Regions from separate parts of the Streptomyces sp. MI02-7b genome, predicted to be linked through region 3. Evidence: riboswitches for the same ligand, from Rfam matches in the RefSeq annotation. Region 3 holds a riboswitch; each other region holds the start of a gene.
The links. A riboswitch is a leader RNA that binds a small molecule or an ion and turns the genes downstream of it on or off. The one in region 3 is predicted to bind S-adenosylmethionine.
Positions count from the first base shown of each region.

Region 1: it holds a riboswitch for S-adenosylmethionine, as region 3 does, so the genes downstream of both, PV364_RS17810 (putative leader peptide) here and PV364_RS23145 (aminotransferase class V-fold PLP-dependent enzyme) in region 3, are expected to answer to the same signal.
Region 2: it holds a riboswitch for S-adenosylmethionine, as region 3 does, so the genes downstream of both, PV364_RS00145 (glutathione S-transferase C-terminal domain-containing protein) here and PV364_RS23145 (aminotransferase class V-fold PLP-dependent enzyme) in region 3, are expected to answer to the same signal.

Region 1 covers NZ_JARAWX010000009.1:297,861-308,048, forward strand. The annotation lists gene PV364_RS17785 (ABC transporter permease) at 1-411, shown strand, start outside; gene PV364_RS17790 (ABC transporter permease) at 413-1,330, shown strand; gene PV364_RS17795 (ABC transporter ATP-binding protein) at 1,327-3,414, shown strand; gene PV364_RS17800 (ABC transporter family substrate-binding protein) at 3,491-5,182, shown strand; gene PV364_RS17805 (hypothetical protein) at 5,238-6,044, shown strand; SAM riboswitch class IV at 6,055-6,168, shown strand; gene PV364_RS17810 (putative leader peptide) at 6,204-6,320, shown strand; gene PV364_RS17815 (ABC transporter substrate-binding protein) at 6,602-8,167, shown strand; gene PV364_RS17820 (ABC transporter permease) at 8,172-9,131, shown strand; gene PV364_RS17825 (ABC transporter permease) at 9,128-10,057, shown strand; gene PV364_RS17830 (ABC transporter ATP-binding protein) at 10,099-10,188, shown strand, end outside.
Region 2 covers NZ_JARAWX010000001.1:24,667-34,854, reverse strand. The annotation lists gene PV364_RS00165 (ABC transporter substrate-binding protein) at 1-1,541, opposite strand, end outside; gene PV364_RS00160 (DsbA family protein) at 2,033-2,950, opposite strand; gene PV364_RS00155 (Rrf2 family transcriptional regulator) at 2,947-3,381, opposite strand; gene PV364_RS00150 (cupin domain-containing protein) at 3,518-4,024, shown strand; gene PV364_RS00145 (glutathione S-transferase C-terminal domain-containing protein) at 4,043-4,852, opposite strand; SAM riboswitch class IV at 5,095-5,237, opposite strand; gene PV364_RS00140 (amino acid ABC transporter permease) at 5,816-6,817, shown strand; gene PV364_RS00135 (amino acid ABC transporter ATP-binding protein) at 6,814-7,590, shown strand; gene PV364_RS00130 (ABC transporter substrate-binding protein) at 7,679-8,710, shown strand; gene PV364_RS00125 (GNAT family N-acetyltransferase) at 8,751-9,488, shown strand; gene PV364_RS41180 (putative leader peptide) at 9,557-9,691, shown strand; gene PV364_RS00120 (LLM class flavin-dependent oxidoreductase) at 9,736-10,188, shown strand, end outside.
Region 3 covers NZ_JARAWX010000014.1:51,727-61,914, forward strand. The annotation lists gene PV364_RS23105 (M48 family metalloprotease) at 1-160, opposite strand, end outside; gene PV364_RS23110 (hypothetical protein) at 157-1,326, opposite strand; gene PV364_RS23115 (NlpC/P60 family protein) at 1,379-2,431, opposite strand; gene PV364_RS23120 (NlpC/P60 family protein) at 2,602-3,627, opposite strand; gene PV364_RS23125 (NYN domain-containing protein) at 3,944-5,347, opposite strand; gene PV364_RS23130 (hypothetical protein) at 5,436-5,684, opposite strand; gene PV364_RS23135 (rhomboid family intramembrane serine protease) at 5,800-6,579, shown strand; gene PV364_RS23140 (Lrp/AsnC family transcriptional regulator) at 6,576-6,857, shown strand; gene PV364_RS23145 (aminotransferase class V-fold PLP-dependent enzyme) at 6,891-8,228, opposite strand; SAM riboswitch class IV at 8,385-8,501, opposite strand; gene trpD (anthranilate phosphoribosyltransferase) at 8,673-9,737, opposite strand; gene PV364_RS23155 (cytochrome bc complex cytochrome b subunit) at 9,886-10,188, opposite strand, start outside.

The DNA.
Region 1 (10,188 bases), on a different contig from region 3:
CAGCACCTGATCCTGCCGACGGCGAGCCTGACCCTGCTGGGCTACGTCGGCTACCACCTGACCCAGCGTTCGCTGCTGCTGGACAGCGTGAACGCGGACTTCGTACGCACCGCGCGCGCCACCGGCCTGACGCGTGCCCAGGCGATCCGGCGGCACGCACTTCGCGCCTCGCTCATCCCGACGGCCACGTCGGTGGCGTTCGGCATCCCGGCGATCTTCACCGGCGCGGTGATCACCGAGACCGTCTTCGGGTGGAACGGCATGGGTCAGTACTTCATCCAGACACTCGCCAAGAACGACGTGCACGGCGCCGTCGCCGTGGCGGCCTTCGGCGCGGCGATGACCGCGGTCGGGGCGATCCTGGCCGATGTCGCGGTCGTCCTCCTCGACCCGCGGGTACGGGTGAGCTGAGATGGCGACCACGGTGACTCCCCTGCCCGGGCCGCTCGACGACGCCGCCGCGCTCCGGCTCGGCAGCGGACTGCTGTACCTGCGGCGGTTCGCCCGCAATCGCGGAGCCCTGCTCGGGGTGGCGCTCTTCGCGCTCCTGGTGTTCTTCACGGTGTTCGGGGGCCTGTGCACGCGCTTCGCGTACACCGACACCGACTTCACGGCGCTCACCCAGCCCCCCAGCGCGACGCACTACTTCGGCACCAACCAGGGTGGCAACGATGTCTACGCGGAGGCCGTGCACGGCCTGCGGCGCTCCCTGGCGATCGCGGTCAGCGTCTCGGTGCTGACGATCGTGCTCGCCGCCGTGATCGGCGCGGGCGCGGCCTACTTCGGCGGGCGCGTCGAGAAGCTGACCCTCACGGTCATCCACTTTCTGCTCGTCGTGCCGTCGTTCCTGATCCTGGCCCTGGTCTCGCACCACCTCGCCGGCGACTGGCGCGTGCTCATCCTGGTGCTGACGGTGTTCGGCTGGATGTCGACGGCGCGGGTCATCTGGGCGGTCTCCACCTCCCTGCGGGAGCGGGACTACGTGCTGGCCGCCGAGTTCATGGGCGTGCGGCCGTGGCGGATCGTCCTGCGGCACATCATCCCCAACCTCGGTTCCCTGCTCATCGTCAACCTGACCCTCGGAGTCGTCGCCACCGTGCTCAGCGAAACCGCCCTGTCCTTCCTCGGCTTCGGGGTCCAGACGCCGGACGTGTCACTGGGCACCATGCTCGCCGACGGCGCGGGGACCATCACCAGCGCTCCTTGGCTGTTCGGCTACCCGGCCGGCCTGGTGGTGCTGCTGACGGTGTCGATGACCCTCATCGGCGACGGCCTGCGCGACGCCCTCGACCCCACGTCGGCCACCGGGGCCCCGGGAGGTCGGCGATGACGTTCACCACCCCCCGGACACATCCCGCCACGGCGTCCGGCACCACGGCACCGGTGCTGTCGGTGCGGGACCTGCACATCTCCTTCCCCTCCGAGGCCGGTCCGGTCCCGGCCGTGCGCGGAGTCAGCTTCGACGTTCTGCCCGGGCGGACCCTCGGCATCGTCGGCGAGTCGGGGTCGGGCAAGTCCGCCACCGCGATGGGCGTCATGGGCCTGCTGCCGGAGACCGCCCGGGTGTCGGGGCAGGTGCTGCTCGGCGGCCGTGACCTGGTGGGACTGAACGACCGGCAGCTGTCCGCGGTGCGCGGCAAGGACATCGGGATGGTCTTCCAGGACCCGCTGTCCGCGCTGACCCCGATCTTCTCGGTGGGCAGGCTGCTGTCCGACGCACTGCGGGTGCACCAGCGCCTGACGAGGCAGGCCGCGTGGAACCGGGCGGTCGAACTGCTGGACCTGGTCGGCATCCCCGAACCGCACCGCAGGGCACGGTCGTTCCCGCACGAGTTCTCCGGCGGCATGCGCCAGCGCGTCGTGATCGCGCTGGCCATGGCGAACTCGCCCTCGGTCATCATCGCCGACGAACCCACCACCGCCCTCGACGTGACCGTGCAGGCGCAGATTCTCGGCGTGCTGCGCACCGCGCAGGCCGAGACGGGTGCGGCTGTCGTGCTCATCACCCACGACCTGGGGGTGGTGGCCGGTTACGCCGACGAGGTCGCGGTGATGTACGCCGGCCGGATCGTGGAACAGGCCGCGGCCGAGGAGCTGTACGGCCGCCCCACCATGCCCTACACGATCGGGCTGCTGGGCGCCGTGCCCCGGCCCGACGTCCGGGCGGACCGGCCCCTCGTGCCGATCGTCGGCGAGCCCCCGTCGCTGGTGCGGCTGCCGGCCGGTTGCCCGTTCGCGGACCGCTGCCCCGCCGCGGTCGACCGTTGCCGCGCGGAGGAGCCCGCACTGGCCCCGGTCGCCGGGCACGGGCAGGTGGCCTGCCTGCGCGCCGGCGAGCTGGCCGACGGCCGCCTGGCGAGGGAGTCGCTCTTCCCGGCCGCCGCGGACGGCGGGGAGAGGACCGCCGGCTCCCACGGTGAGGTGGTGCTCCGCGTCTCCGGCCTGGCCAAGACGTTTCCCGTCACCACAGGCGCGTTCCTCAGGCGCCGCGTCGGCACGCTGCACGCTGTCGTCGATGTCGGCTTCGAACTGCGGGCGGGCCGGACCCTGGGCCTGGTGGGCGAGTCCGGCAGCGGCAAGACCACCACCCTGCTGGAGATCCTGCGCCTCAAGGGGCCCGATCGCGGGCTGATCGAGGTCGATGGCACGAACGTGGCCGAGCCGGGCTCCGCCGAGCGGGCGCGGGAGCTGCGCCGCGCGGTGCAGATCGTCATGCAGGACCCCTTGGGCTCCCTCGACCCCCGGCTCCCGGTCTTCGACCTGCTGGCCGAGCCTTTGCAGGCGGTGGGCGCGGGCCGTGCGGAGATCCGCGCACGCGTGGCCGAACTCCTCGACCTGGTCGGGCTGGAGGCGTCGGTGTCCGACCGCTTCCCGGCCGCTCTGTCCGGTGGGCAGCGCCAGCGGGTCGGCATCGCCCGCGCGCTGGCGACCGAGCCGCGCATCGTGGTGCTCGACGAGCCGGTGTCCGCGCTGGACGTCTCCGTGCAGGCCGGGATCGTCAACCTGCTCGCGAAACTCCAGCGCGGACTGGGCCTGGCCTACCTGATCGTCGCGCACGACCTCGCGGTGATGCGGCACGTGGCCGACCGCATCGCGGTCATGTACCTCGGCCACATCGTCGAGACAGCCGCCACCGAGGACCTCTTCGCCGACCCCAGGCACCCGTACACCGAGGCCCTGCTCTCCGCGATCCCGGTTCCCGACCCACGGGTCGAGCGCTCACGGGAGCACATCGTGCTGCAGGGCGAGCAGCCGAACGCGTCTGACCTGCCGCCGGGCTGCGTCTTCGTCGGCCGCTGTCCGCTGTACCGGTCGCTCGACGAGGCGATGCGGGAACGCTGCCGCACCGAACGGCCCGCCCTGGCCGCGGCGGCACCCGGTTCCGGCCACCGGCACGCCTGCCACGCCCGCTGAATCAAGGCCCCCCACCCCGCCGGCACCGCGCCCCGCGGTGCCGCACGCCTCCACACAGGAACGGAACCACTCCCCCATGCGATCGCACATCACCCCCACAGCCGCGCTCGTCGCGGCCCTCGCGCTGGCCGCCACCGCCTGCAGTTCCTCCGGGTCCGGCACGCCCGGCGCCGGGAAGCCCACCGGCAAGGCCGCGGCACCCACCGTGGCCTCGGCGAAGGTCGACTACAACCCCCAGCCGTACGACAACATCAAGGACGGCGGGACCTACACCACCCCCGGCACCTTCGACGACCAGGGCAATCCGTTCAACGCCAACGCGACCCTCACCGCCTCCCGCATCTGGTTCTGGTACAACCCCGACGTCATCACCTACTCCCCCACCGGCGACGTGCAGTACAACCCGGACTACCTCAGCGACGTCAAGGTCACCACCACCGGCGGCAACCAGCGGGTGGTGCTCACCATCAACCCCAAGGCCACCTACAACGACGGCACCCCCATCGACTGGAACGCCGTCAAGGCGACCTGGCAGGCCAACAACGGCACGAACAAGGACTACAACGCGAGCAACACCGAGGGCTACCGCAACATCACCTCGGTCACCCGCGGCACCGACGACAAGCAGGCGATCATCGAGTTCAAGGGTGTGGACCCCTGGTGGTCCAGCCTGTTCACGACCTTCCTGCACCCCAAGGCCGCCACGGTCGGCGCCTTCAACGACGCCTACGTCAAGAAAGCGCACCCCGAATGGGGCGCCGGCCCCTATACGGTGGGCACGCTCGACACCAAGAGCGGCAACCTCACCTTCGTCCGCAACCCCAAGTGGTGGGGCAGGAAGGGCAAGCTCGACAAGCGGATCTACGTCAACCTGGACTCGGACGCCGCGCTCAACGCCTTCAAGAACGGGCAGGTCGACTACGCAGCCACCGGCAGCGCCGAGGGCCTCAAGCAGATCAGCGGTGTCAAGGGAACCGAGATCCGCCGTGGCGGCAGCCCCTTCGAGTACTCGCTCTACGTCAACACCAAGTCGCCGGTCCTGGGCGACGTCCACGTCCGCGAGGCCCTGCTGAAGAGCATCGACCGGGCACAGATCGCCACGATCCAGTTCCAGGGCCTCGACTACTCCGAACCGCTTCCCGGCTCGGCCCTGCTCTTCAGCTTCCAGAAGGGCTACAGCGACAACGTCTCCCCGCTGATCGACTACGCCCCCGACGACGCGAAGAAGGCCCTGGACGCCGCCGGCTGGAAGCCGGGCGGCGACGGCATACGCGAGAAGAACGGCACCAAGCTCACCGTGGGCTACACCCTCCTCGGCGACGACCCTCTGGACAAGGCCACCGCCAACGCGTTCGCCGCGATGCTCAAGCCGGTCGGCATCCGGCTGGAGATCAAGAAGGCCGACGAAGCGGACTTCGCGAAGATCCTCGGCGACCGGGACTTCGACCTCTTCCTGTCGGGCAACCGCTCCACGGACCCCTTCGGCGCACGCTACCTCTACCAGTTCTACGGCACCGACAGCGACTCCAACCTGACCGGCGCCGGAACCCCGGGACTGGACAAGGCGATCCACGCCGCGGCCTCGATCCCCGACCCGGACCGGCAGACCGCCCAGGCCAACGCCATCGAACGCAAGGAACTCGCGCAGTACGCCTTCCTGCCCCTGTTCAGCGGACCGTCCATCTACGCCGTGAAGAAGGGCCTCGCCAACGTCGGCGCCACCATCTTCGGCACTCCCCTGCCGGAGACCGTGGGCTGGCAGAAGTAGCCGTCCCACGGGCCCACCCGGGCCGGCCGGGACGCGCGTCGCGCTCCCGGCCGGCTTGCCGTGCTCTCGGAAGGAACGCCCATGTCCGGCCGGGGACTCCGGCGAGGGCCGCGACTTCGCCGCCCGCAACGCCGACGACGTCTTCTCCGCGCACGGCGACGACTTCGACGACGCACCGGCCTTCGCCGAGGCATCCGGCGTCGGCTGCGGGCGGCCTGACGACCCGACGACGACCTGCGCATGCTGCCCGGCACGGAGATCATCTTCGGCGCCACCGAGGACGAGGCGCAGGAAGAAGAAGCGCTGGATCCGCCGGCGGCAGGTGACTCCCGCCACGGCGCTGGGCATCGCGGGGCTGGTGTGGGGCATCGACCTGTCGGACCGCGACGCCGACGGCCCGCTGCCCGAGGAGGATCCCGTGGCGGCCGGGAACGACGTTTCCTTCGGCACCCGTCGCGTCGCCGACCCGCGCGCGGTCGTCGTCGAGTGGCGTGCCGGGGCGGAGGCGCACGGGTGGTCGCCGCAGGAGACCGTCATCGCGCTCGGCCCCCAGCGCGGCCATGTCGGCACCCCGTCCGCACTCGCCGACCGGTTCGCCTCCTTCGTGCGGCAGGGCGCGGTGGACGGCTTCAACGTCACGCCCTGCCTGATCCCGGACGGCCTCGACGACGTCGTCGACCTGCTCGTCCCGGAACTGCAGGAACGCGGCGTCTACCGGACCGAGTACACCGGCACGACGCTCCGCTCCCACTTGGGGCTGCGGCCGCCACTGACCCGTCGCCCGGTGCCCGGCGGCGTCGCGACGGAGGCTGAACGGACCGCCGGCTTCGCGCCATTGACGGACGGCGAGACCGCTCCGTAAGCTCCGAAACGGCATTGAGCGTCAGCGTCAAGCCCTGGCTGGCTGACCGGCAACCCTCCGACGCGGCGGGGTGCTCCAGGTGAAAGCCCGGCGGAGTCATCGGCGACTTCCGCAAGCGCGCGACTCCGTGGACGGGGTCCGAGAGGGGGAGGACAGGGCATGCGGCACAACGGCCACCTGAGCGCCTCCCTCGCGGCCGCGATGCTCTTCTCCGGCTTCTCGCGGCGACGCCACATCGATCTGCAGCGCTTCGCCAGCTGTCTGTGTCACAGCTGACCGGGATCCGCCCGGCCGGCTGAGCACGCGCGCCGGCCGCCACCCGCACCCCACGCCCTCCGCAGGGTGTGTTCGCCGCGCCCCTCGCCGGGCCCGCCTTCTCCTTCCCCTTTCCCAGCCTCTGAACAGCGTCACCTCGTCGCGGCAGCGTGCCCGACGGGGCGTCATGTCCGTGCGCTCTCGCTCGCTGCCGGTGCGCGGTGACACGAGTAGGAGAACTTTCGGTGACAACTCATCACGATGCACGCGCCGGCCGGGCCGCCGCTGCTCTGGCCGCCCTCATGACCACCGGCTTCCTGCTGACCGCCTGCGGTTCGGACACCGGTGATTCCGGCGGCGGTGGCGGACGGCACAGGTCCGGTGGCACCCTGACGTTCGCGGTCGGTTCCGACGCCGGCTGCGTGGATCCGCAGCAGGTCGCCAGCAACGACACCATCTACTCCCTGCGCCAGGTCGTCGACTCCCTGACCGACCAGGACCCGAAGACCGGCAGGATAGTGCCGTGGCTGGCCAAGAGCTGGGACGTCAGCCCGGACGCCACGACGTTCACCTTCCACCTGAGACCGGGCGTCACCTTCAGCGACGGTTCACCGCTGACCGCTCAGGTGGTCAAGGACAACTTCGACGCCGTACCGAAGCTCGGCGCCCTGGCCACCCTCGCCCAGGGGTACCTCAGCGGTGTGCAGAGCACGACCGCCGTCGACCCGACCACGGTGCGGGTGAAGTTCACGGCGCCCAACGCCCAGTTCCTCCAGGCGACGGCAACGCACTCGCTGGGGATCGAGTCGTCGGCGAGCGTGCGGAAGTCGCCGCAGGACAGGTGCAGCCAGGGAGTGGTCGGATCCGGGCCCTTCGTGCTGAAGCAGTACGTCCAGAACCAGTCGATCACCCTGGCCAAGCGGACCGGATACCAGTGGGGTTCCTCGCTGTGGACCAAGAAGGGCGAGGCGTACCTGGACCAGCTGGTGTTCAAGGTGGTTCCCGAGGCGGGCGTACGGGCCGGCAGCCTCCGGTCCGGCCAGGTGGACGCGATCGGCAGCGTCGGCAGGGCCGACGAGGCGACGCTCAAGGGCGGGCCGGTGAGCCTTCAGCGGCGGGCGAACCCCGGCGTCGTGTTCGGCCTGGGGTTCAACAACTCCCGGCCGATCCTCGAGGACGCCACGGTGCGGCAGGCGATCGGGTACGCCGTCGACCGGCAACAGGTCGCCGCCACGGTCTTCCCGACCGGCACCCGGCCGGCCACCAGCGTCCTGGCGCACACCACCCCTGACTACGCGGACCTGACCGCCGACCTGGCGCACGACGTCGCGAAGGCGGGGGCCCTGCTGGACTCGGCCGGCTGGAAGCCGGGCCAGGACGGCATCCGCACCAGGAACGGGACCAGGCTGAGCCTGACCGTCAAGTGGTTCGCGAACGCGGCCACGAACCAGCCGGCACTTGAACTGATCCAGCAGCAGCTGAAGGCCGCCGGCATCGAGCTGGTACTCAAGGAGCTGCAGATCTCCCAGATCGCCCAGGTGCAGCAGTCCGGTGACTTCGACGCGCTGTGGGGAAACCTCACGCGGGCCGATCCGGACATCCTGCGGACCTCGTACTCCACGAAGCTGGCCAACACCTACCGCGTGCCGTCGAGCCCGCTGGACGCGGTGCTCGACCAGCAGGCGGCGGCCACCGACGCCGACCAGCGGGCACAACTGGTGGCACAGGCGCAGACGTTGATCGTGCGGAACGCCTACACCGTCCCGGTGGTCGAGTTGCAGACCCAACTGGGCGTGTCGAAGAAGGTGCACCACCTCGACTTCGACGCCTCCAGCCGGATCCAACTGCACGACACCTGGATCGGCTGACGGCATGACCACTTACGTGATCAAGCGGCTCGCACAGGCGCTCGGCGTGTTGTGGGCGGCCTACACGCTGTCGTTCCTCGTGCTGGACTACCTGCCCGGTGACCCGGTGTCGGCGCTGGCCGGCGCAGGGGCGGACTCGGCCGCCATCGATCCGGCCCGGCTCGCGGCGCTCCGGCACCAGTACGGCTTCGACAAGCCGGTTCCCGAGCAGTACATCGAGTACCTCGGCCGGGCCGTGCGCGGCGACTTCGGCGACGCGATCTCCACGGGCCGGCCCGTGACCTCGACCCTGGCCGACGCACTGCCGCAGACCCTGCAACTGACCGGGGCCGCGCTGCTGCTCGCGGTCGCCGGGGGCGGCGCACTGGCGATGCTGGCGACCTTCACCCGGCGGCGGTGGCTGCGGCAGGTACTGCTCTCACTGCCGCCCCTGGGGGTGTCGGTTCCCACATTCTGGGTCGGGCTGGTCCTCGTCGAGGCGTTCTCCTTCCGGCTGCGCTGGTTCCCGGCCTTCGGCAACGACGGGCTGCGGGCACTGGTGCTGCCCGCGGTGACGCTGGCCGTCCCGACCGGCGCACTGGTCGCACAGGTGCTGGCCAAGAGCCTGTTCACGGCACTGGGCCAGGCCTACGTGGAGACGGCGCGGGCCAAGGGCGCCGGCCGCCGGCGCATCCATCTGCGGCACGCGCTGCGCAACGCGTCCTTGCCGGCGCTCACGGTGGTGGGGCTGCTGGTCGGGCAGCTCGTCGCCGGCTCCGTGGTCGTGGAGACCGTCTTCGCCCGTGACGGTCTGGGCCGGGTGACGGTCGCCGCGGTCACGGCGCAGGACCTTCCGCTGGTCCAGGGCGTGGTGGTGTTCGGCGCGCTGATCTTCGTACTGGCGAACCTGGCGGTCGACCTCGTCTACCCGCTGCTGGATCCGCGCATCGTGGTGGCCTCGGGCAGGAGGGCGAGTTTCGCATGAGCCAGAGCCTTGTCCAAGACGCCGCCGAACCCGCGGCGCAGGGCCCGGAACGGCCGGGGGGGCCGGGCGACGGTACACCGCCGGGTTCGCGGAACGGGGGCCCGCGGCGGGCGCTGCGGTTCCTGCTGCGCCGCCCCGGCCTGCTGGCGTCGGTAGTCGTCGTTGTCCTGGTGCTGCTCGCCTCGTTCCACCCGGAGCTGTTCACCTCGCGGAACCCGCTGGAAGGGACGCCCTCACAGAACTTCCGCGGGCCCAGCGGCGAGCACTGGTTCGGCACCGACGAACTGGGACGCGACCTGTTCTCCCGCGTGGTGCACGGGGCGCAACTGTCCCTCAAGGCAACGCTGATCGCCGTCGCGGTGGCGTTCGTGCTCGGCGGCCTGCTCGGTCTGGTGGCCGGGTTCGTGGGCCGGTGGGTCGACGACGTCCTGATGCGCTTCGTGGACGTGCTGCTCTCCATTCCCGCGCTGTTCCTGTCCCTGGCCCTGGTCACCGCGCTGGGGTACGGGACGGTGAAGGTGGCGTTCGCGGTCGGGATCGCCGGCGTCGCGAGCTTCGCGCGGGTGGCCCGGTCGGAGGTGCTGCGGGTGCGGCAGGCCGTCTTCGTCGAGGCGTCGCGGTCCTGCGGGGCCCGCTGGTACTCCGTGCTGGGACGGCACGTGCTGCCGAACGCCGCGGGCCCGATCGTCGTCCTGGCCACCCTCGAACTGGGGACGGCGATCCTGTCCGTGTCGTCGCTGAGCTTCCTCGGCTACGGGGCGCCTCCCCCGGCCCCGGAGTGGGGAACCCTCATCTCCGTCGGCCGCAACTACCAGGCCAACGCCTGGTGGCTGACGGCCCTGCCCGGCCTGGTGATCGCCGCGACGGTACTGGCCACCAATCGCGTCGCCCGGGCCCTGGACGGCGAATGGTCGGAGCAGCGATGAACCGGCCCGCGACCCGCTCCCGAACGCATACGGATGGGGACATGACCACAGCCCTGCTGGAGATACGCGGCCTGTCGGTGTCGTACGACACGCGCAGCGGTCCCGTGCACGCCGTGCGGGGCGTCGACCTG
Region 2 (10,188 bases), on a different contig from region 3:
AGGTGGGCCGGGTTCTTCGGCAGGTCCGATATCGACCTGCTCTTGGCGAAGAGGTTCGGGGAGGAGTAGGTGAAGACCAGCGCCTTGGTCCGCAGCCCCGCCCGGGTCGCCGCTTGCAGGATCTGCGCGTAGTCCGGTGCGTTCAGCGGGGTCCGGCGCACCTTGGCGATGGCCGCCTCGAAACCGGACGGCTCGTAGGGCGAGCTGAGGTTCAGCGGGCCGTCGGGGCCGAAGTGGGCGGTGAGGGTCTGCGCCGCGGAGTCGCGTCCCGTGGTGCCGTAGAGCGAGAACGTCAGGTCCTTGGCGAAGAACGGGGTGGCCCAATTCTTGTCGATCTTGATGGTGACGGCGATGCCGACGGCCGCCAGCTGCGACTGGACGATCTCGGCCTGCGGGTCCTCCGCCGGGATGACCAGGTCGAGCTTGATGTCGCCGGGCTTGCGGCCCGCTTCGGCGAGGAGCTGTTTCGACTTCGCCGGGTCGTACGGGTAGGCGTTCTCCGACCGCGGGTCGTAGGCCACGTAGCCCTTGGGGAACGGCTGGTCGGTCGCCTCGCCGTAGCCGAAGGTCAGCTTGTCCACGAACTCCTTGCGGTTGATGGCGTGGCGCACGGCGTCGACGACCTTGTCGTTGTCGAACGGCGGCTTGTTGATGTTGAGGCTGATGTTCGAGGCGTTGAAGCCGGGCTGGACGAACACGTCGAGTCCGGCCTTCTTGGCGGCGTCGGCCTGACTCGGCTTGATGTCGGCGAAGTTGTAGACGCCGGTCTGCAGCCCGGAGACGACCGTCGACGCGTCGGGGGCCGAGACCAGCTCCACGTCGTCGATGTGGATGTTCTTCGCGTCCCAGTAGTCCGGGTTCTTCTTCAGGAGGACCTTGGTGCCGGGGATCAGCTGCTCGACGACGAAGGGCCCGGCGCCGACGGGGTCCTGGTCCAGTTTCTCCGGATGCGCGGCCGCCTTGGGGCTGGCGATCTGCAGGACGCGCTGACCGAGCAGCTGGGGGATCTGGTAGTCGACCTGGGTGAGGTGGACGATCGCGTCCAGACTCCGGGCGTCCACCGACTTGATCGAGGTCAGGTCGCCGAACAGTGCCGAGTTCTGCTGCTTCTTGGCCCGCTCGACAGCCGCCTTGACCGCGGCGGCGTCGACCGGTTGGCCGTCGCTGAAGGTCAGGCCGGGGCGTAGATGGAAGGTGATCTCGTCGCCCTTGTCGTTGTACTCCCAGCTTCTGGCGAGGTCCGGGACGGCCTTGCCGTTCTCGTCGGTGCGCGTCAACGAGGCGTAGACGAGCGCGAGTTCGCGGAACTGGGCACCGCTGCCCGAGACCACCGGGTCCCAGTGGGCGGGGAAGTAGGAGGAGGCCCACTTCAGCGTGGCGCCGCCGGTCGCGGCGCCCGCGCCGTCGCCGCATGCGCTGAGGCCGGGGGCGAGCACGCAGACGAGGGCGGTGCCGAGGGCGGCGGCACGCAGCCGGCCCGCCGTTCGGGGGGATCGCGGGTCGGGTCCTGGGCGGCGGCGGGGCGTGAGTCGTCGGGGCATGTCACGGCTTTCTGCGAGGGGCCCCGGCCCGTCTCTGGGCGGGCGGGGCGCGGCGGCGGGCGCGGTTCGCACCCGCGCCGGACGCCGGCCCGTGCCCTTACGGACGTGCCGACGCAGGCTCTTGAGACACACGTCGGGCACGCCGCGCTCGGGGCAGGGCGGCGGCGGGTACGCGGGGGCTCACCAGGAGGTGGATGGGGAGAGGCGGCGAAGCGCGAAGGCGGCGGCGCGGGCGGCGGGCGCCCGCGACGGCTGAGCGGCGGGACGGCCGGCGCTGACGGGAACGGTCAGGCGCCTGTGGGCCGTGGGCGTCGGCCGGTCAGCGACAGAGAGCGCTGGAGGTGCGCCGCAGGTCCACGTAGCGGCACACCACACCGGGGTGCGTCGTGAGCATGCTGCACATCCTGGCGACCGTCGCGAACGGCTGTCAATAGACACCAATTGGTGTCTCATTGGTCGGGACGGCGTCCTGACTGCGCCTCAGCGGCAGGTCAGGGCGCGCCGCGTGCGCCTCCGCAGGTCGCCGGGTGCACCGCGGCCTCGTCGGGATGCAGCCACAAGGGGCCGTTCCCGGTCTCCACCCGGACCGCCTCCCGCGGCGGCCACGGGCCTTCCGCCAGCAGTTCCCGCTCCGGACCGGTGAGGCTCCGGTAGTGCCGCAGCGCCCGGGCCGGCGAGAGCGGGCGCGGCACGTCCGGCAGTCCGGGGCACAGCTCCGCCACGGCTGCCGCGTACTCCTCGTAGGTCCGCCAGCCCGGCACCACGCGATGTCCCGCCGGGGCGCGGACGAGCAGCGTCGGCAGCGCGTACCGGTACCCGCCGTCGCCGGTCTCCTTGGCGGTGCCCGGGTGCGGCGACCGGTCCGCAACCGACAGGACCTCGCGCACCGGGCGACGCGCCTCGGCCCGGTCGGCGCGCACCTGCTCCAGCACCTCGGCGGACGCCGCGTCGGCCGTGAGCCGCTCCAGGTCGAGACCCGGCACGCCGCGTACGGCGGACAGTGCCAGCGCGGGCGTGTCGGCCGGTTCGCCCAGGACGAAGACGGTCTCCCGAAGCCGGCGCAGCACCCCGTCCGCCACGTCCCGGCCCTGGAGTTCGGCGGCCTTGGCCGCCAGCGAGGACGGCCAGGAACTCGCCGCCACGCGGCTCAGCCGGAGCGCCCGCGGCGCCCGGGTGTGGGCACTGATCCCTTCGATGTAGCCCGCGTACCAGGCGGTCTCGGCGGCGGAGTCGGGCGCCGGGTCGTCGTCGAGGTCGAACAGGAGGCAGTAGACCCGGCGCCACCGGACCCGGCCGGCCAGCGCCGCCCGCAGCTTGCGGAAGACGGGCTCCGAACCCCAGGCCCACGGACACAGCGGATCGGTGTACTCGACCACCTCCAGCGCGGGCCAGGGCGCTCCGTCCGTCACGCGGCTCCCTTCCGGGCCGGCTGTTCCCGGGCGCCCGCCGGCAGCAGCGACAGCAGGGTGACTGCACCGAGGATCGCCGCCGCGCTCGCCTCGACCTGGCGCCACACACCGGGCAGTCCCGAGGCGGCGCCGGGGTAGTCGAGCCCGGCCGGCGGTTCGCCCCGCAAGGTGATCAATTCGCCGTCGACGGCGAGCGCGATGTCCAGGAGGGTGATCTCCTCGGCAGGGCGGCCGAGCCAGTAGCCGCCCTCGCAGCCGCGCTGACTGCGCACCAGCCCGGCCTTGCGCAGCTCGCCCACGACGGACTTCAGGAACCGGAACGGGATCTGCTGCGAGGAGGCGATGGCTTCGCACGTCAGTGGGCGGGCGGGTTCACAGGCGAGCTCCAGGAGGGCCCGTGCGGCGTAGTCCGCCTTCGCGGAGATATGCATGGTCACATCATGCCCGACCCGGCCCCCGCGACCAGGGCCCGCGCTGCCCGCTCTCCACATTGCGGGAGTATTGCCGCAGGTGAAGGGCAATGGACACTTCTTGACATCCTTTTCGGGGCCGCTCTACCGTCCCGGCATGAGCGAGCCGTCGACGACCCCGGGTGAGGGCTTTCACCCCCATCTCCACGACACTCCCGGGCACGGGGCCGCGCCCCTGCGCACCCGGCTCCACCACGTCCGCGCGGACTCCCTGGACGACGGGACGGCGCAGACCGGCGGGATGCGCAGGTTCGCCGCCGTCAGCGGGCGGACCGTGGGTTCCGAGAAACTGTGGATGGGTCAGACCCATGTGGCCCCCGCGACATCGTCCTCCGACCACCACCACGGCGAGTCCGAGACCGCCATCTACGTGGTGAGCGGGCACCCCGAGTTCGTCTTCCTCGACGACTCCGGCGAGGGGCCCGGTGAGGTGCGGCTGCGCACCTCACCGGGCGACTACATCTTCGTGCCCCCGTTCGTGCCGCACCGGGAGGAGAACCCCGACCCCGCGGAGGAGGCCGTGGTCGTCATCGCCCGCAGCACTCAGGAGGCGATCGTGGTCAACCTTCCCGGGCTGTACGCCCTTCCGGCCGAAGAAGCCTGAGGCGCCGGCACGCGGCCTTCAGCGCGGGGCGCCGAAGGCCGCGTACTGCCCTGCGAGACGGCGGACGTAGGCCGTGAGGTGCTCGTACCGGGAGAGCACGCCACCCGCGAGGCCGGACAGGGCCACCCACAGATCGACGTCCGCCGCGGTCAGCCTCCCGCCCAGGACGCAGCGCCCGTCGGCCAGCCGGCGGTCCAGCATCCCGAGCGTGCTCAGCAGCCCGTCGAGGGCCTTCGCGCGGTCGGCCGGTGCCTGCGCCGCGGCGGCCCGCTCCGCGGCGCGCGTGACGCAGCCCTCCACCAGATCCTGGACGGCCTCGATCTCCTTCAGCAGGGCCGGCGGGCACAGGTCGGTCACGGGACCGCATGCCGCGTCGCCGAGACGGCCCGCGAGGTCGCGGAGGATGTCGGCGGTGTGGTTGCTGACGACCCGTCCGGTCCACCGGTCGCACAGGGCCGGTACGGTGAGCGGTCCGTCGTAGCCGTGCCAGGTGGCCTCGTACGCCCTGCGCAACGGCGCGAGCGCGGCGGCTTCGGCGGCATCGGGGGACGCCGCCGGAACGACCGTGGTGACGACGGAGTCCCGGAGCCCGAGCAGGTCGAGGGTGACGGCGACCCGCCGCGACTGCGGGCACCGCGCCGCCGTGAGGAACACCTCGTAGCGGCGCGGGGCCGGGTAGAAGCCGCCGGCGACGTCGACACCGATCCGGCTGCGGAAACGCTCCGGACGGGACGTGCGCGGCAGCGTGGTACAGGTCGAGCGGAAGCTGAGGTCACTGAGCGGCGCGGGGCCGGCGGGGCCGGAATCGCGCGGGATCGTCTCGGGCATGCACTCTCCAGGGCACGGTGGGCCCCCGGTTGCCCTCGGGCACCGGCGGGCGGAACGGCTGAAGGCCCTGTGCCCGGTCGCACATGGCCCCTGAGTCGGTACGGCGGGGGACTCCTCCGGGTCAGCCGGCCGTGCCGAACGCGCTGCAGACGCGCAGGAAGTCGATGTGCAGCCGACGGGTGAGGAGCGCGGATCGTGCCCTGGACATGTCCGCCTCCCCGGCTCGGGGCCCGCGGGACGCGGGACCGCGCTTGACCCGCCGCGCCGGCGGGACCCGGTCGTCACCCGGGGCACCCCACCGCGATGTGAGGGTTGCCTGTCAGCGGGCCGGGGCCGATGACCCACGGAGCCGGAAACGGCACCGCGGGCGCTGACAATCGTGACCGTTCCCATCAGTGTTGGCCCGGCAAACCCGGCGCGTCAAGAAGGCGATGCGCGTCTCACGGTGGCGTCCGGCATGTGGGACGACGTCGTTGACATTCTCTTCGGCCCGTGCCTAACTTACGCCGCAGAACGGTCCTGAGCGTCAGCTGCGGGCCCGGCCGCCCGGCGTCAACTCCCGTATGACGGTGGCCGACCCGGGTGACCGCCGGACCCCACGACCTCCGCTGGACACGAGGCCCCCCCGCGGGGCGGAACGGTGACGGTGACGGCGATGTACGCAACCCCGGGGACGGCAGCGTGGCGGCGCCACGGCCTGCTCCAGGCGTACACGCGGCGGCCCGTCGGTCTGCTCCGCGTCAACAGCGCGCTGTGTCACGCCTGTTCGGCGCTCTGTCGCGGGCGCTGTCAGGCCTGACGGCAACCCCCTGAACGCCGGCACCTCCCCCTGACGCGGCGGGAGCGCCCGCCTGTTCGGCCCCGTTCCGCTCGCCCCCTGTGCCCCGTGCCGCCGTGCCGTCGTCGCCCGGCCGGTCCCCCGTCGCCCGCGCGACCGGGGCGCACCCATTCGCTGGAGTCCCGATGAGTGAACCCCCCGGCACCGCTGTGTCCTCCCGCCCGGCACCCCCGGCCCAGGAGCCGGCCAAGGGGCCCGAACCCGGTCCGCCACCCCGTTCCGCACAGCGGGTCCTGCCCCTGCGCCGTCCCGGCCGGTGGATCGCCACGGCGATCGTGCTGGTGCTGGTCGCCCAGATCGGGCACGGCCTGCTGACCAACCCGTTCTTCCAGTGGGACCGCTTCGGGTACTGGTTCGTGCGCCCGGTGATCCTCGACGGACTGCTCATCACCCTCGAGGTGGCGGCGTACAGCGCGGTGCTCGGTTTCCTCGGCGGCATCGCGCTCGCGTTGGCCAGGCTCTCCGGCAGCCCTGTGCTGCGTGCCGTCAGCTGGACCTACACCTGGCTGTTCCGTTCGACACCGCTCATCGTCGTGCTGCTGTTCCTGTACAACTTCAGCGCGCTGTACCGGACGTTGAGCCTCGGAGTGCCCTTCGGGCCGGCCTTCCTCACCTTCGACGAGTCCAGGCTCGCCACCGACATGGTGGTCGCCGTCATCGGTCTGAGCCTCAACGAGGCGGCCTACGCGTCCGAGGTGGTGCGCGCGGGCATCCTCTCGGTGGACCAGGGCCAGCACGAGGCGGCCGCGGCGCTCGGCCTGCCGAAGCGCTACCAGTTCGCCAGGATCATCCTTCCCCAGGCCCTGCGGTCCGTCGTCCCGAACTACGTCAACCAGCTGATCGGCCTGATCAAGGGCACCTCGCTGGTCTTCTACGTCTCACTGCTCGACCTGTTCGGCTCGGTGCAGAGCATGGGCAGCACCTATCCCGGCGACATCGTGCCGCTGCTGCTGGTCGCCACGGTCTGGTACGTGATCCTCACCAGCGTCGTCTCCGTCGTCCAGTTCTACGTGGAGCGGTACTACTCGCGCGGCGCGCTGCGGACCGTCCCGCCCACCCCCGCACAGAAGCTGCGGGCCGCGCTGCGCGACCTGCGGGCCCGGATCCGGACGGAGGCCACGCCATGACCACCGACGTACAGCCCGCCGCGGTGGAGGTCCACGACGTGCACAAGTGGTACGGCACCCACCGGGTGCTGGACGGGGTGAGCCTGACCGTCCGGCCGGGAGAGGTCACGGTGATCATCGGGCCGTCCGGCTCCGGCAAGTCCACCCTGCTGCGGGTGATCAACCACCTGGAGAAGCCCGAGATCGGTCATGTCAGCCTGAACGGCGAGCCGATCGGCGTCCGCAGGCACGGCGAACGTCTCAAGGAACTGAGCGAGCGCGTCCTCCTCACCCAGCGCGGCCGGATCGGCTTCGTGTTCCAGAACTTCAACCTCTTCCCGCATCTGACGGTGCTGGACAACGTGGCCGCGGCGCCGGTGGCGACCGGCCGACTGCGCAAGCCGGAGGCCCGGGACCTGGCCCGCACCCTGCTCGGCCGGGTGGGACTGGCCGACAAGTCGGGTGCCTACCCTCGGCAGTTGTCGGGCGGACAGCAGCAGCGGGTGGCCATCGCCCGGGCCCTGGCCCTGCGCCCCGGCGTCATCCTCTTCGACGAGCCCACCTCCGCGCTGGACCCCGAACTGGTCGGCGAGGTGCTGTCCGTCATCAAGGACCTGGCCACCGGCGGTACCACCCTCGTCATCGTCACGCACGAGATCGGTTTCGCCCGGGAGGTCGCGGACCGGATCGTCTTCATCGACGACGGCCGGATCGTCGAGCAGGGCCCGCCCGAGCAGGTGCTGAACCACCCCCGGCACGAGCGGACCAGGGAGTTCCTGAGCAAGGTGCTCTGAACGCTCCCCGGCACCCCGGTACACCCGCACCCACGTACACGCACGTACACCCGCGTACACCCGCGTACACCCACGAACAAGGACGGCCATGCCCACCCTTCATTTCCGCGTCAGGATCATCCGCACCCTCACGGCCACCACCGCCCTCGTCCTCCTCGCCGGCGGCCTGGCCGCCTGCGGGGGTGACAGCAGCGCGTCCACCGCCACCGGAGCCGGCCCCTCGTCCTCCGGCACGGTGACCGTGGGCAGCCTGTCCAACGGCGCCGCCCAGGAGACCACCTTGAAGGTGCCGGAGGTGAAGGCCATCAGCGCGGGCCTGCCCAAGGACATCGCCGCGAAGGGGGAGTTGGTCATCGGCCTCGGCGCGCTGCCTGCCGGCTTCCCGCCGCTGGCCTACGTCGGCAGCGACCAGAAGACCCTCACCGGAGCGGAACCGGACCTCGGCCGGCTGGTGGCCGCGGTACTCGGGCTCAAGCCCGTCGTGAAGAACTCGACGTGGGAGAACCTCTTCGTCGGCATCGACAGCGGCAAGGTCGACGTGGCCTTCTCCAACGTGACGGACACCGAGGAACGCAAGCGCACGTACGAGTTCGCCTCCTACCGTCAGGACAACCTGGCCTTCGAGGTGCTGAAGGACAGCACCTGGAACTTCGCGGACGACTACCGGACCCTCGCCGGGAAGACCGTCGCGGTCGGAGCCGGCACCAACCAGGAGAAGATCCTCCTGGAGTGGCGGAAGAAGCTCCAGGGGGAGGGCAAGAAGCTGACCGTCAAGTACTTCCCTGACAACAACAGCACCTATCTGGCGCTCACCGGCAAGAAGATCGACGCCTACTTCGGTCCCAACCCCGGCATCGCGTACCACATCACGCAGGACGCGACGACCCCCAACCCCACCCGGAACGCGGGCAAGTACTCCGGCGCGGGCGCGAGTCTGCAGGGCCTGATCGCCGCGACCGCGAAGAAGGACAGCGGGCTCGCCAAGCCCGTCGCCGCCGCGATCAACCACCTGATCGACGACGGCCAGTACGCCAAGTGGCTGAGCGCCTGGAACCTGTCCAACGAGGCCGTCGCCACCTCGGAGGTCAATCCGCCCGGGCTGCCGCTCGACAACTCCTGACGTCCCGTCCGCCGCACGACCGTACGGAGATCCGGCAGCCATGTCCCTCAGCATCCCCGTGGACCGCACCCACAGTCCGGCCGCACCGCACGTCCTCGACAACCCCGCCTGGGCGGCGCTGACCGGTCCGCACGCCCGGTTCGCCGAGCGCGTCGGCCTGGCCGCCCGCTACCCCGTCGACGTCTCCCCGTTCACCGCGCTGTCCGACCCGGGCGATCCCCGGGCCTGGGACGACCTGGCCGCGCTGGCCGGGCCGGGTGCCGCCGTCGCGGTGACCGGCGCGCGGACGCCCCCGGACGGATGGGAACTCGTCGCGGGCGGCGAGGGGGTCCAGCTCGTCGACACCTCGCTGCGCGCCGAGCACGCACCGGATGCGGTACGCCTCGGCCTCGCCGACGTGCCCGAGATCCTGGACCTGATCGACCTGACCAAGCCGGGCCCCTTCCTCCCCAGGACCGTCGAACTCGGGGCCTACCTCGGCATCCGGGAGGGCGGCCGGCTGGTCGCGCTGGCCGGCGAACGGCTGCGGACGCCCGGATGGACCGAGATCAGCGCGGTGTGCACCCACCCGGACCGCCGCGGCCGAGGCCTGGCGACCCGCCTGGTGCGGGCCGTCGCCGCGGGGATCAGGGACCGCGGGGACACCCCGTTCCTGCACGCCGCGGCCGTCAACTCCGGTGCCATCCGGCTCTACGAGTCCCTCGGGTTCACCCTGCGACGCCGCACGACGTTCCTGCTGGTGCGGACCCCGGGCGTCCCGCGGGAACAGACGGGGTAGGAACGCTGTTGCGTTGGTGGGAGAGTTCTCGGCGGAGCGCAGCCCGCCGGATCGCGCGGAGAGCGGAGGTGAGGGTCGTGCCGACGGTGTCCCTCGTGCCCCGCGCGTCCTTCGCGGTCCTCGCTTCGCCCCGCCAGGTCCACCTGTACTCCCGGCCGCACATCGACCTGCAGCGCGTCGCCGGCTCTCTCTGTAGTTCCTGACCCCCGTTCCCGCCGCCGGCCCTCCGGACGAGGGTCGGTGAGACATGTGGTCGATCAGGAAGGCTCCCTCCGTGTCATCGGACTTCTCCTCGCCGTACCCCGCTTCCTCCCTCTCGCCCGACAACCCCCTGCATCTCGCCGTCGCCCTCGACGGCGCCGGCTGGCACCCGGCCGCCTGGCGTGAGCCCGAAGCCCGCCCCCGGGAACTGCTCACCGCCCGCTACTGGCAGGACGTCGTCACCGAGGCCGAGCGCGGACTGCTCGACTTCGTGACGATCGAGGACTCCCTCGGCCCGCAGTCCTCCCACTTCACCGAGCCCGACGCACGCACCGACCAGGTGCGCGGCCGCCTGGACGCCGTCCTGGTCGCCGCCCGCGTCGCCCCGGTGACCCGGCACATCGGCCTCGTGCCGACCGTGGTCACCACCCACACCGAGCCCTTCCACCTCTCCAAGGCCATCGCCACGCTCGACTACGTGAGCTCCGGCCGCGCCGGT
Region 3 (10,188 bases):
CACCGCCGAACACCCCGGTCAGGGCGGCCCCCGCGGGGGTGAGGCCGAGGGACAGCAGGAGGGCGAGACCGGCCAGGCGGCCGGCCATGAGGGGCGGCGACTGGGCCCGGCGCAGCGCCCTGCCGCGTGCGGTCTCGGCGGGGCTGAAGTCCTCGGTCATCCCAACTCCCGCTCGACGTAGGCGCGCCAGCGCGCGGTGAGCTCGTCCGTGCCGATCCCCAGCACACGGCGTGTGTCCGCACCGGCACGGTACAGGGCGACGAGGCGGGCGTCGCCCCATTGCTCCGCGATGAACCGGCAGGCCAGCCACGCGCCCTCGTAGGCCTGCGCGAGCCCGGCGGCCCGCGTGCCGAAGTCCGCGTCGGAGGGGAGCGCCCGGGGCACGCGGCCCGCGGCGACGTCGCGGGCGAGTTCGGGGGCGACGTCCGGTGCGGAGCGGCCGGTGCCGCGGTAGGCGACCCAGTCGGCGAAGCCCTCGGAGAGCCAGAGCGGGGTGCCGGGGGCCGTGGCGGAGCGGGTCGCCACATGGGTGGCCTCGTGGGTCAGCACGACGCGGCGTCCGAAGGCGGACAGCTCCCCGAAGGCCTCGGGGTTGACGATGACGCGGCCGCCCGGGGCGTGCGAGGCCGGGCCGCCGGCCTCGCCCGTGGTGACCGCGGCGATGCCCTGGTAGGCGTCGGCGGGGGCGTCGAGCAGTTCGCCCATCCTCCGCAGTGACGCGGGGACCTCGACCACGATCCTGCCGCTCCAGCCACGGGTCCCCCACGCCCGCAGCACCGCGGGGACCGCCCGGTCGGCGTCGGCGGCGTACGACTTCAGAGAGGCCGTGCCCACGGTGCCGAGGACGAGGCTGTAGGTGCCGCGCACCACCCGAACCGGGCCCTGCTCCCACAACTGGTCGCCGTCCGCGCCCTCCGCGGCGACGCGCCATCGGCCGTCGCCGCCCCGTCCCAGCCGCACCGACTCCTGGGTGGCGACGGGCGCGCTGTCGTACCCCTTGACGCGGTAGTCCAGTTCGACGCGGGCGGACGGCCGGTCGCCGCCGTCCACGGAGAGGACCCGGTAGGACCAGGAGGCCAGCGGCACGTCCTCCAGGTTGCGGAAGACCTGGCGTTCGGCGGCCCGCCGGGCGGGCACCGCACCGGCGAGATAGGCCCGCTCGTCCCGGTCCAGCAGTGCCGCCGCCCGTCCGTCCAGCAGTCGCTGCACGGACGTACGGTCCAGGCGGTCGCCGGAGGCGCCGACGGGCCTGCAGCCCGCCAGCACCGCCGCGCAGCACAGCGCGGCGGCGGCGAGGCGGACGAGGGGACGACGGATGCGGGCCACGCCGCCGATCGTACGGTCCCGCGGTCACGTGCACCGGGCCGCGTGGGCCGGGTCACGCGGGCCGGGTCACCGCCGCGACCGGCATCATCCCGATCGGGTCGTAGCGCACGCGTGCGCCAGGGTAGGGGGCGTGCACGACCTGGCCACTCCCTACGTACATGCCGACATGGCTGGCGTCGCCCCGGTAGACGACCAGGTCGCCGGGGCGTGCCTGGCTGAGCGGCACCTGCCGCCCGGCGTGCATCTGTGCCTGGGAGGTGCGCGGCAGCCCGACACCGGCCTGCCGGTACGCCCAGACCATGAGCCCGGAGCAGTCGAAGGCGCCGGGGCCGGTGCTGCCCCAGGCGTAGGGGGCGCCGACGACGGAGCGCACGGCCGCGACGGCCGCGGCGGCGCGTGCGGAGGACGCCGCGAGGTCCGGGATGTCGATCATCCGTCCGGAGCGGGAGGCGCGCTGCTCCAGGCGGGAGGCGAGCCGGGCCCGCTCCTCGTCGGACAGGGAGTTGACCAGGCGCGCGGCGGCCATCAGCTTGCGCTGCACCGTCTTCTTGCGCGCGTTGAGCGTGGTGCGGGCCCGCTCCAGCTCCACCAGCCGGCCGGCGGCCTGGGTGCGCTCCTGGTCCAGCACCCGCTGGGCGTCGCGCAGTTCGCCGAGCCGGGCGTTGCCGCGGCTGCTGATCCGGTCCAGGGTGGCGGCCCGGTCGAGGTAGGTGCCGGGGTCGGGCGAGAGCAGCAGGGCGAGGGTGGGGTCCACTCCCCCGCTGCGGTACTGCGCGCCGGCGAGCATGCCGAGGTCGTTGCGGAGCCCGTTGACCCGTTCCTGGCCGCGTGCGGCGCGGTCCTGCAGGACCTCCACCTGGTCGCGCAGTTGCTCCGAGTGCTCCTTGGCAGCATTGAACTGCTCGGTCGCCCGCTCCGCCTGCTCGTAGAGGTGGTCGATGCGGGTGGCCACGTCGGTCGCGGTGTCCGCGGGCCGGGCCTGCGCGCTCGTCGCGGAGGCGGCGCCCGCCACCGCCGCGGCGGTGGCGGCAGCGGCGGTCAGGACCGTGACCCGTGCGGTACGGGGGCCCTGGCCGGGCTGCGGAATGCGTCGATGGGAAGGCACGTCGGCCGACAGTAGTCAGCCGTGCACGCGGAGTTCAAAGACCGCGGGACGCGCGAAGGCCGGGCGACGCCCCACTTGCGCAGGTCACCGCCCGGCCGTCACCGTACGAGATCACCCGATAGGTTCAACCCGACGGGTTCGACCGGACTCTGATCCGGCTCGGGTGCGGATCAGATGCGGACGCCGAACTGGAACGGCATGTTGTTGATCGACTCGTAGCGGACGACCGTGCCGGTGCGCGGCGCGTGCAGGACCATGCCGTTGCCCGCGTACAGGGCCACGTGGTGCATGTCGCCGTAGAAGATCACCAGGTCGCCCGGCTGCAGCTGGCTCATCGACAGGTGCGTGCCGGCGTACGCCTGGGACTGCGAGGTCCGGGGTATGCCGACACCGGCCTGCGCGTAGGCCCAGGAGGTGAGGCCGGAGCAGTCGAAGGAGCTCGGGCCGGTGGCGCCGTAGACGTACGGCGAGCCGAGCTTGGTCTGGGCGGCCGCGAGGGCGGCGGCGGCGCGGCCGGAGGCCGGCGTGTCGTTGCCCAGGTTGACGCGCTCGTTGCTGCGGCTGGCGCGTGCGTCCGCGGCGGCGACCGCGGCGCGCTGGGCGGCGGTCAGCGAGTTGAGCAGCCGCTGCGCCTCGGCCAGCTTGCCCTGGACTTCCTTCTTCTTCTTGCCCAGTTCGGTGCGGGTCTCGTCGAGCTCGGAGAGCTTGCTCGCCGCCTCCGCCTTCTGCTGGTTGAGCGTGCGCTTCTTCTCCGCGATCTGCTGGAGACCCTCGGCCTGCTTGGTGCTCAACTGGTCCAGGGTGGACGCCTTGTCGAGGTAGCTGTCCGGGTCGGCGGAGAGGAAGAGCTGCAACGTCGGGTCGATGCCGCCGCTGCGGTACTGGGCGCTGGCGAGAGTGCCGAGCTCGTCCTGGAGGTCGTTGAGCCCGGCCTGCTCGCGGGCGACCTCGTCCTGGATGTCCTCGACCTGCTTCTGCAGCTGCTGCTGCTTCTCCTTGGCGCCGTTGAACTTCTCGGTCGCCTGCTCGGCCTGCTCGTAGAGGGCGTCGACCTTGGCCTTGACGCTCTTGACGGACTGCTTGGCGGGCGCGGCCTGGGCGGCCTGGGCGGAGAGCGCCACGGCTGCGGCGGCGGTCGCGGTGAGCACAGTGACACGTGCGCGACTGGTCTGCTTGGGTCGACGGTGGGACGCCACTCGGGCGAGCTCCTTCTTCCTCCAGCCGCCTGCCGCGTGCATCGGGAACCGCGGTTCCCCGGCCCCGAGCGTCGGCGTCCCCCGTCGTACGCACGCCACTTCGGATCGGCGGGACCTCTGCTGTCACCCTGATTGGGTGATCGACTGCGCAGAGGTTCGAGGCCTGACCCTAGTGACCATCTTGTGATCGGATCAAATCTCTGAAGGAAAAAAGTCATTCACTCGCGTTTTCTTTACACACATCGCACGCGCAGTGATGGTGAGTTGACGCAGAGCTCCGAAAAACCGCCCCACCCGCCCCACGGTGTGCTCCAGGTCACACCCGGGCAAGTCGCTTGAGCAACAAGGTGGATGCGACCGGGCGGGCGCCGGCGCGGGCCACCCCGTCCGCCACCTCGCGGTCGGACGAAACCACCACAATCGGACGACCGGGAGGTTCCGCCCGAACCAGACGCCGGATCAACTCGTCAGCCGTCTCACCGGCCTTGCTGAACAGCACCCGCACCCCGCGCGGCGGGGCGAGCAGCACCGGCGCGTCCAGGTCCGCGCCGTCGAAGACACAGGTGACCTCGGCGCCGCTCTGCGCGGCCAGCACCGCGAGACCCCCCAGCAGCCGCAGCCGCTGCTTCTCCAACGGCAGGGCGGGATAACCGGTCTTCGTGACGTTGTAGCCGTCGATGACCAGATGGGCCTGCGGCAGCGCGAGCAACTGGTCCAGCAGCGCCGGGTCGTCCTCCGACAGCGCGCGGCGCGCGATGTCCTTCGGGCTGATCGCCCCCGGCGCCACCGCGTCCACGGTGTCGGCCGGGCGCACGCCCAGGGTGTCGCGCGGCGGCAGCGCCAGCTCCCGGCGCAGCCCGGACGCCGCGTCCAGCACGGTGTCGAGCAGCAGCCGCAACCGCATGTCCTCCACGGTGCGGCCCTCGCGTGCCGCCCGGCGGCCCGCCTCGACCGCCGACTCCGCCTCGGCCAGCCGGGCGCGCAGCCGGCGTGCCTCGCCGTCCGCGGCCGCCTTGTCCGCCGCGGCGGCAGAACGCACCTCGTCCAGTTCGGCCTCGACCTTGCGCAGGGCCGCCTCCGCGCGCTTCACATCGCTGGCGGCGCTGCGCAGTTTGCGCTGCAGCGACTCGGCCTCCTTGCGGGCCGCGTCCAGGTCGGCGCGGGCGCGGACGGCCTCGGTGCGGGACTGCGCCCGCGCCTCGTCGAGTTCGGTCCTCAGCTGCCGCAGTTCGCGCAGCGCCTCCTCGCCGGCCCGCTCAGCGCTGGCGCGCTGCGCCTCCTCCCCGGCGGCGGCGACCAGCTTCGCCCAGCCCGCGGGCCGCAGCAGATAGGCGGCGGCGGCCACATCGAGCGGATCCACGGCCGGCGGCGGGGTGCCGGCGTCCAGCGCATCGCACAGATCGGGTTCCGCCTCCCGCAGCCGTCCGGCGACGCGCTGCCGGAAGGCGGGATCGCTCTCCAGGGCGGTAGCCAGTGCGGTGGCCGCGAACTTGGCACGGCGACTCGGGGTGAACCGGGCGTACGGGCGCAGCACCGCGGGCAGCTCGCCCAGGGTCAGCCCGCCGAAGGCGTCGGCCGCGAGCGAGACCACGCGGTGGCGCACGCCCTCGGGCAGCGGACGGTCGAGGGCCTCGGGCGGGGCCGAGCCGTCCGGGGCAGCCGGAGCCGCGGGCCCGGCCGCCTCGTCGCCGTGGCCCGGATTACCGCCGGTCCGGTCCACCAGTCACTCCTGTCCAGTTCTTCGGCGCCTCCCCGGCCTCCCCGGCCTCTCAGGCCACGCCGCGCCCCTCCATTGTCCCTGGCGGCGGTCAGGCCTGCGCAGCCGCCGCGTCGGGACGGTCCACCAGCTCGACCCGGTCCACGGCGTTGCACCAGCGGCAGCGCACCGACTCGACGGTCTCGCTGAGCACCTCGCGCTCCTCGACGCTGGGCTCCCCCGCGAGGTCCAGGTGGACGTACTCGACGACCCTGCTGGACCGGGTGACGTCGAACCGGGTCAGGTTTCCGCAGAGGGTGCAGCGCCACCGGGTCGTGGACGTCGGCAGTGGAACCGTCATCGGATCTGCTCCTAGGTCGCGCGTTTGCGTTCCGGTCACCCTACGGCCTCGGCGGGATCCGGCGCTGCGGCGAGGCGTCCTGTGCCCGTTACACCCGTTCCGTCATGATCGATCCATGGTCATCCCGGTGTACGACAAGAACCCTGTCCGCCGCAGACCCGTGGTGACGTACGCCCTGATCGGGCTGTGCGTGGCGGTCTTCCTGATCGGCCCGGCCTCCGGGCTCAACCCCGTGTACGGCACCGGCCACGAGCTGGCGTGCGCCCAGGCCTCGTACTTCGCCCGGTGGGGTGTCATTCCCGCGGAACTCTGGCACGGGCGTGTCACCGCCGCGTCGGTCGTGATGCCGACCGGCTGCCCCCCGCCGGACGGCCTCGGACGGTCGCCCTTCGTGTCGGTGCTCACGGCGCTGTTCGTGCACGGGAGTTGGGTGCACCTGCTGGGCAACATGCTGTTCTTCTACGTCTTCGGCGACAACGTCGAGAACCGCATGGGCCGGTTGCGGTACCTCGTCTTCTACGTGGCGTGCGGCTACCTGGCCACCTACGGCTACGCCCTGGCGCACACCACGTCAACCCAGGCACTGGTCGGCGCGTCCGGCGCCATCTCCGGCGTGCTCGGCGCGTACCTCTACCTCTATCCCCGGGCGCGCGTGACCAGTCTCTTCCCCTTCCTCTTCTTCCTGCCGCTGCGCTTCCCCGCGTGGATGGTGCTGGTCTTCTGGTTCGTCCTGCAGTCCCTCGCCGGACAGGCCCCCCAGTCAGGCCCGGGCGTGGCGTACCTGGCGCACATCACCGGCTTCCTCTTCGGTTTCCTGTGCGCCTGGGGGTGCTACCGGGCAAGGCCTAAGCTTGAGGCCGCAGCCAGGGCGACCCAAGGAGACCTACAGCCGTGATCACCGCGATCGTGCTCATCAAGACCAGCGTCGACCGGATCCCCGAGATCGCGCAGTCCATCGCGGCGCTCGACAGCGTCAGCGAGGTCTACTCCGTCACCGGCACGTACGACCTGGTCGCCATGGTCCGTGTCGCCCAGCACGACCAGCTCGCGGACGTCATCCCCGGGCGCATCAGCAAGATCCCCGGCGTCGAGGCCACCGACACGCACGTGGCCTTCCGGACGTACTCCCAGCACGACCTCGAAGCCGCCTTCGCCATCGGCCTCGACTCCTAGTAGACCTCGGCTCCGGGCGCGCCCGGCGCGGCGTTACGCGGGAACGCAGCGGCCGTTCTCGGTGCGGTAGCGCCACTGGGCGCCGTCGGTGACGAGGGTGGCGACGGCGGTGAGGAAGCGCTCGACGTGCTCGTCGGGGGTACCCGCGCCGAAGGAGACGCGAACGGCGTTGAGGGTGGTGTCGCCCCCGCAGTCGCCCGGTTCCGTGTGGTCGCCGAGCAGGGTGCGGACCAGCGGATGGGCGCAGAACAGCCCGTCGCGGACGCCGATGCCGTACTCGGCCGACAGCGCCGCGGCGAAGTGGGAGCTGTTCCAGCCGTCGACCACGAAGGACAGGACGCCCACCCGCGGGGCGTCCTCGCCGAACAGGGAGAGCACCCGCACCTGCGGGATCCCCGCGAGACCGTCGCGCACCCGGGCGACGAGTGCCTGCTCGCGCTCGACGAGGGACTCGAAGCCGGCCTCGCGCAGGGCCCGGCAGGCGGAGGCGATGGCGTGGACGCCGATGACGTTGGGCGAACCGGCCTCGTGGCGGGCCTCCGTGGTGTGCCAGTCCACGTCGACGCCGCCGTCCTCGCGGCGGGCGACCCGCCGGGTGGCGCCGCCGCCCGCGAGATACGGCTCGCCCTCGCGGAGCCAGTCGGCCCGGCCGGCCAGGACGCCGGAGCCGAAGGGCGCGTAGAGCTTGTGCCCGGAGAACGCGACCCAGTCCACGTCGAGCGCGGCCACGTCGACGGGGTGGTGCGGCGCGAGCTGCGCGGCGTCCAGGACGATGCGCGCACCGTGCGCGTGGGCCGCGGCCGCCAGCTCGCGCACCGGCCAGAGCTCACCGGTCACATTGGACGCACCCGTCACGCAGACCAGCGCCGGACCCTCCGACTGACACGCGGCGAGCGCCCGCTCCAGCACGGACACCGCCTCCGCGGGGGTCCGGGGCGCGCTCAGGTAGGTGACGTCGCCCTGCCGCCAGGGCAGCAGTGAGGCGTGGTGCTCGGTCTCGAAGACGAAGACGCGGGTGCCGTCGGGCACCACGGACGCCAGCAGATTGAGCGAGTCCGTGGTCGACCGGGTGAACACGACCTGGTCGTCGGCACGGCAGCCCAGGAAGGCGGCCACCTCCGCACGGCTGCTCTCGAACAGGTCCGTCGACAGCTGCGAGAGGTAGCCCGCGCCCCGGTGCACGCTGCCGTAGTAGGGCGCGTAGGCGGCCACGTCGTCCCACACCCGCTGCAGCGCGGGCGCGCTCGCGGCGTAGTCGAGGGCGGCGTAGGCGACCTCGCCACCGGTGACGAGCGGGACGAGGACGTCGCGGCCGAGGACCGGCAGCGGGGCGGTGGTGGTGCGGACGGTCGCAGCAAGGTGCACGGACATGGCGAAGTCTCCTGTGGGCAGGGGGGAGCGACAGGGCGTCAGGGATGACGGGAAAGCCCTCGCGGCGCCGGACGGCACACGGCGGCGCGCCCGGGGAGGGTGGAAAAGGGGCCTTCGGGCCCTAGCGCATTCGCTTGCTCATGGAAGAACTCCTCATGACCGCGCTTGCCGCAGACCTCGCTGCCTGCGGCCTGGTCATCACCCGGGGCACCCCGCCACGGAAGGAGGGTTGCCGGACAGCGGGCCGGGGCCGTGTCGCTGTCACTCGTGACCTGCGCAGCATCCTGCCACAGACGCCCGGTGCCGCAAGCCGCGGTCCGCATCCCGGACATCGCACGGCGGCTCCCGGGACCGCGCGGGCCGTACCGGGAGCGCGCGAGGGCCGGAAGACGCGCGAGGGCCGGGGCGCCCGGCCCCGGCCCTCGCCTGCGAACGTCCGCGCGGCTACGCGTTCGTGGCCGCCGCCCACCGCTCCAGGGTCTTCGCGGCCGCGCCCGAGTCGATGGACTCCGCCGCCCGTGCCATTCCCGCGGCGATCCGCTCGGTCAGACTGCCCTCCGCGGCTTCCAGCGCCACCAGCGCGGCAGCGGAGTTGAGCAGGACGGCGTCCCGCACCGGCCCGGTCTCACCGGCCAGCAGCCGGCGGGCCACATCCGCGTTGTAGGCCGCGTCGGCACCCCGCAGCGCCTCGATCCGCACCAGCTCGATGCCGACGTCGCGCGGGTCGAAGGGGACCTGTTCCACGGTCCCTTCGCGCACGATCCAGACCTGCGAGGTGGAGGTGACCGTCAGCTCGTCCAGGCCGTCGTCACCGCGGAACACCAGCGCGGAGGAGCCGCGCCGTGCCAGCACCCCCGCGATCAGACCGGCCATCCGGGTGTCGAAGCAGCCGACCGCCGACGCCCCGACCCGGGCCGGATTGGTCAGCGGGCCGAGGATGTTGAAGGAGGTCGGCACCCCCAGGTCGCGCCGCGCCGAGGCCACGTAGCGCATCGCGGGGTGGAACTTGGCCGCGAAGCAGAAGGTGATGCCGATCTCCTCGGCCACCCGGGCGACGCGGTCGGGCGACAGGTCCAGGTTGATGCCCAGCTTCTCCAGCACGTCGGAGGCCCCGCTGGCACTGCTGGCCGCGCGGTTGCCGTGCTTGACGACCTTGGTCCCGGTCCCCGCGATGACGATGGCGGACATCGTCGAGATGTTGACGGTCCTGGCCCGGTCGCCGCCGGTGCCCACGATGTCGACGGCCGGCCCGGGGATGTCGAGGGGCTGCGCGTGCGCGTACATCGACTCGACGAGGCCGGTGACCTCGTCGACGGTCTCGCCCTTGGCCCGCAGCGCCACCATGAAGCCGGCGATCTGGGCGTCGGAGGCCCCGCCGCTCATGATGCGGTCCATCGCCCAGGCCGTCTCCGCGGTGCTCAGGTCCTGCCCCGCCAGCAGGGCTCCCAGGATCCCGGGCCAGGAGCGGCCCGCCGCGGTGTCGCCTCCAGCGGGGTTCACAACGCTCATGGTCCACACTCCGGGTGGTCTGACGTGCAGGGGATGGGCAACGGACGTCCTCGCCCCCACCCTATCGGCGCGGGGGAACGGGAAAGGGCCCCGTCCATCGGATGAACTCCGACGAACAGGGCCCTTCCCGGTGGCACAGCGTCCGGGATCAGTGGTGGCCGTGGCCGCTCGTGATCTCCTCGTACTCCTCGGCCGACGGCTTGGGGATCTGGGTGCCCTCGCCGTAGTAGCCGCGCGACAGCCTCGCGCGCAGTCGCGTGGTGAGGCCGACCTTCTTCTCCACGCCGTTCTCGTCCGTCGCCGGGCCGATGGCCAGCGGCTCCGGCTGCTCGTGCGAGGTGAGCGTGAACAGCTTGGCCTGGTCCAGCGGCTCGTGGATCTCGATGAACTCGCCGTGCGGCAGCCGCTTGATGATGCCGGTCTCGCGACCGTGCAGCACCTTGTCGCGGTC